Regions from separate parts of the Eubacterium sp. AF19-12LB genome, predicted to be linked through region 1. Evidence: riboswitches for the same ligand, from Rfam matches in the RefSeq annotation. Region 1 holds a riboswitch; the other holds the start of a gene.
The links. Region 1 has a riboswitch for FMN ahead of ribD (bifunctional diaminohydroxyphosphoribosylaminopyrimidine deaminase/5-amino-6-(5-phosphoribosylamino)uracil reductase RibD). Riboswitches for the same ligand answer to the same signal wherever they lie in the genome.

Region 1 (2,401 bases):
CTGATATTTCTTTTAGACTTCTTTCCTTTATTTTAAATATCCGGTTAACATAATATCATTTCCTATTTTTTGTATTTCTAAATTTCTTAAGTTATATGCTTCCATCATTTTTTCGACACCTTTTCCTTCAATTGGAGATTTTGCATTTGCACCTCCTACAATCTTTGGTGCTATAAAGCAACAGATTTTATTTACAATGTTTTCTTTTAGTGCCTGTGCATTAAGTGTTCCGCCACCTTCAAGCAATATACTGTCTATCCCTTTCTCACCTAATGTTTTCATAAGTTCTGATAAATTAACTCTTCCTTTCCTTTTCTGCCTTACGACTTCAACCCCACATTCTTCTAAATATTTTTGTTTATCTGTATCAGCCTCATTTGTACAAACAACTATTGTTTGTATCTTATTAGCAGTATTAACAATATTACTTTCAAATGGTATTCTTAAATTTGAATCACATATAATTCTTATTGGATTAACATTTTCTTCTATTCTGCAATTTAACATTGGATTATCTTCTAATACAGTATTAATTCCAACCATTATTCCCATATACTTTTTTCGCATATTTTGAACGGTTTCTCTTGCCTTTTCACCTGTAACCCATTTTGAATCACCATTTTCACACGCTATTTTTCCATCCATCGTCATCGCATATTTCATTACAACATAAGGTGTTTTATTTGTAATATAATGAAAAAATACTTCGTTTAATTTGTCACATTCATCTTTTAATACTCCGCACTCAACTTCAATTCCGTTTTCTTCTAAAATTTTTACTCCCTTTCCTGCTACAAGTTTATTAGTATCCATACTCCCCACATAAACTTTTTTTATGTTTTTTTCTATGATAATTTCAGTACATGGTGGCGTCTTTCCATAATGACAACACGGTTCAAGCGTTACATAAAGCTCTGCTCCTGTTGTATCCTCCTTACAATTTGTTAATGCATTTCTCTCAGCATGAAATCCGCCTATCTTTTCATGATAGCCTTCCGAAATAATTTCATCATTTTTTACCACAACACATCCTACAATAGGATTTGGATTTGTATAACCTATGCCTTTTTTTGCTAATTCAATAGCTCTTTTCATGTATTTTGGGTTCAAAAAAAAGCCTCCTTTCATTCAAAGGGGCTTTCGCACAAATACAAATGTATATTATTCTGTTCATTACATATTCCTAATTGCGTATGGTTATTAGTAATTTATTATCAAAATCTTAATCCGATTAATTGTTATGTAAACTACATATCATTTAAATACATTTCTAAAAATCAGATTAATTTTATTCCTGATAAAGAACAATTACATTATCTATTCTTCTCCCATCCAGACTATACTGTCGGTTTTGGATTCTCACCAAATCAGCTGCTTTCGCAGGTCACGGACTCGTGCATCTTTACGCTCTGTACACTTACCATCGGTTGGGAATTTATGCTTTATGCATATCACCCTGCCCCGAAGAATTTTTATTTAATTTCTGCTTAAAGTATAGTCACCTTGTTTTTGTTTGTCAACAAAATTTCCAATAAACTATTTTTGTTAAACATTTTTTAATATATATATGTTAATTTTTTTAACGTAAAAAACCTCTAAAATAACAGATTTTTGTATATAATCTACACATTTTAGAGGTCTTTATAATTAATTTTTATAATTTGCTAATATTCTTAAAACTTTATTATTTAACTTTTATGTTATACTCTGCTGTTTTATCACTGTTAAGTTTGCTATTTGAATATATCGCCTGTATTTTGTAAGAATAAGTTTTATTTTTCTTAATATTTTTATCTATGTATTTTGCCTGAGTAGTTGTTGCGACTCTTTTAAATACCTTTTTGCCTTCCTTTTTGCGGAATACATAATATTTAGTGGCATTTTTATTTTTACTCCATTTTACATTTACACGATATACTTTCTTTTTCTTAACTTTTCTTACCTTTTTTGTCAACTTTACATTACTTGGTGTCTTTAACTTTACACGCACATAACGTTCTGACTTAATTCCGCTTGTAGTTACAGCAGTTATTTTTGCTATGCCTACTTTTTTGGCCTGTATATTTCCCTGTGCATCAACAGAAACTATATCCGGATAATTACTCTTCCATGTAATTGTATCTGTTGTATCATCAGGTGCTATCGTAGTAGTATATTTTCCTACATATCCCTTTACAACTTTTAAAATCTTGCTTTCATTAATGTTAAAAGCTGTTGATGGCTGTTTTACATCAATTGTTGAATAGCATATTAAACCGCTGTCTGTTGTTGACATTACCTGATATTTTCCAGCCTTTAATGCAGTAAATTCACCTGTAATTCTGTTAATTGAAATACTGTTTGCATCAACAGCATCCCACATTATTTTATTTGTATATGTTGATATAGTATCTTTATTATC
Region 2 (2,401 bases), on a different contig from region 1:
CTCAACAGTAAAGTATTAGCAAAATATTTAGGATTTGATTTTATCGATGCAGGAAAATATATCTTCTTTGATGATCAGGGTAATTTTGACTGGACTAAGACAGAAGCAAAATTGGCACCAAAGCTTGCTAAGACAAACAAGGCAGTAATACCTGGATTTTATGGTTCTATGCCAAATGGAACAATAAAGACATTTTCAAGAGGTGGTTCTGATGTAACAGGATCAATAGTTGCTAGAGCAGCTAAAGCTAAATTATACGAAAACTGGACAGATGTTAGCGGATGTCTTATTTGTGATCCTAGAATAGTTAACAATCCGGAACCTATCAAGACTATCACATATAGAGAATTACGTGAATTAGCATATATGGGAGCAACAGTATTGCATGAAGATGCTATATTCCCTGTTAGAGCAGCAGGTATTCCTGTAAACATCAAAAATACAAATCAGCCGGAAGATAGAGGAACAATGATTGTTTCTGAGTCAGCTGAACATTGCGATCATATTATTACGGGTATTGCAGGTAAGAAAGGCATGTCTGTAATTAATATAGAAAAAGATAAGATGAATAGCGAAATCGGATTTGGTAAAAACGTATTACGTGCATTAGAAAAGAGTAATGTAAGTTTTGAACATATGCCATCAGGTGTAGATACAATGAGCGTTGTAATTGCAACTGAAGCATTAGCAGGCAAGGAAACAGCTATTATTGACGAGATTAAGAGCAGAGTACATCCTGATCAGATTTATATCGAAAGCAATCTTGCGCTTATAGCAGTAGTTGGTAGAGGAATGAAGAGTGCAAGAGGAACTGCAGCAATTTTATTCTCAGCATTAGCTGATGCAAGAGTAAATATTAAGATGATTGACCAGGGTTCTTCAGAACTTAACATTATCGTTGGTGTTGAAGAAGAAGATTTTGAAGTAGCAATAAAGGCAATTTACAAGAGATTCATTGGCATTAACCAGTAAATAGAGTATATGATGCGGAATAAAACCGTGTTAATAATATTTTTAACCGTATATTAAATATAATTCTTCAGGGCAGGGTGAAATTCCCTACCGGCTGTATTTATGCAATGCATATAAGCCAGCGAGCCGAAAGGCATGATATGGTGTGATTCCATAGCCGACAGTAAAGTCTGGATGAGAGAAGTAATAAGATTAATAATTATGATATTAATAATCTCATGAAAAGCACCTGAACCAGGTGCTTTTTTTCTTTGCTCTGTATAAATAATATATTAATTTTCAGAAAGGAAGTAAAATTAAATGAAAAAATTATTTACAACAAAAAATTTAGCGTTGATGGCTATTTTCGCGGCTATTGCTGCAATACTCATGGTCCTTATAGAAATTCCGGTAGTGTTTATAGCGCCGTCTTTTTATAAGCTTGATTTTAGTGAGATACCTATTTTGATAGGAACATTTATTATGGGACCTGTATCAGGAATAATTATGGAAGCTATAAAGATTGTGCTTAAAATATTACTTAAAGGGACAACAACAGGTTATGTTGGAGAATTGGCAAATTTTTGCATAGGATGTTGCCTTGTTGTTCCGGCGGGAATAATATATAAATTTAAGAAATCTAAAAAGGGAGCATTCATAGGGATAGTAGTTGGTATTGTGTTAATGGCAGTTGCAGGCGCAATTCTTAATTATTATGTAATGCTACCGTTTTATGAAAAGTTTATGCCGTTAGAAGCAATTATAGAAGAAGGAGCAAAAGTAAATCCGATAATTAAAGATAAATGGAGCTTTGTTTGGGTTGCAGTAGCACCATTTAATGTATTTAAAGGAATAATAGTTGGAATTGTAACAGGAATATTATATAAGAGAATAAGCACATTTATAAAAAAACTCTAGAAATAAATAAATTGAAATGTAAAAAGATATTGTTTATAATTATGTGGTGATTATAAACAATATCTTTTTGTTTTGACAAATATTTGCTGTTTGTTATGCAAATGTTTTTGTTGTGTAGGAAAAGCTCATATGGGCTTAGACCTTTTGACTCTGGCATTACAATATGTTTTGCCATAAAAGAAAAGAGGAATAAAATTTATGATATATGAAACAAATTCGCCTGATGAAACTTTTGAGATTGGGAGAAAGTTAGGACAATCTGCGAAAGCAGGACAAATAATTTGCCTAAATGGTGATTTAGGTGTTGGAAAGACTGTTTTTACACAGGGATTTGCAAGCGGACTTGGCATAAAAGAATGCGTAAATAGTCCAACTTTTACAATTGTACAAATATATGAAGAAGGCAGGATTCCGTTGTATCATTTTGATGTATATAGAATTGGTGACCCTGAGGAAATGTATGAATTAGGATATGAGGATTATTTCTTTGGAGAAGGAGTATGTCTGATAGAATGGTCGAAACTCATAAGTG

Region 2: linked by a shared signal. The riboswitch ahead of DWX29_RS11305 (ECF transporter S component) and the one ahead of ribD (bifunctional diaminohydroxyphosphoribosylaminopyrimidine deaminase/5-amino-6-(5-phosphoribosylamino)uracil reductase RibD) in region 1 are both predicted to bind FMN.

Annotation. Positions count from the first base shown of each region.
Region 1 covers NZ_QUGP01000012.1:30,440-32,840, forward strand. The annotation lists gene ribD (bifunctional diaminohydroxyphosphoribosylaminopyrimidine deaminase/5-amino-6-(5-phosphoribosylamino)uracil reductase RibD) at 28-1,095, opposite strand; FMN riboswitch at 1,317-1,473, opposite strand; gene DWX29_RS11085 (DUF4886 domain-containing protein) at 1,685-2,401, opposite strand, start outside.
Region 2 covers NZ_QUGP01000013.1:40,120-42,520, forward strand. The annotation lists gene DWX29_RS11300 (aspartate kinase) at 1-972, shown strand, start outside; FMN riboswitch at 1,032-1,162, shown strand; gene DWX29_RS11305 (ECF transporter S component) at 1,273-1,869, shown strand; gene tsaE (tRNA (adenosine(37)-N6)-threonylcarbamoyltransferase complex ATPase subunit type 1 TsaE) at 2,068-2,401, shown strand, end outside.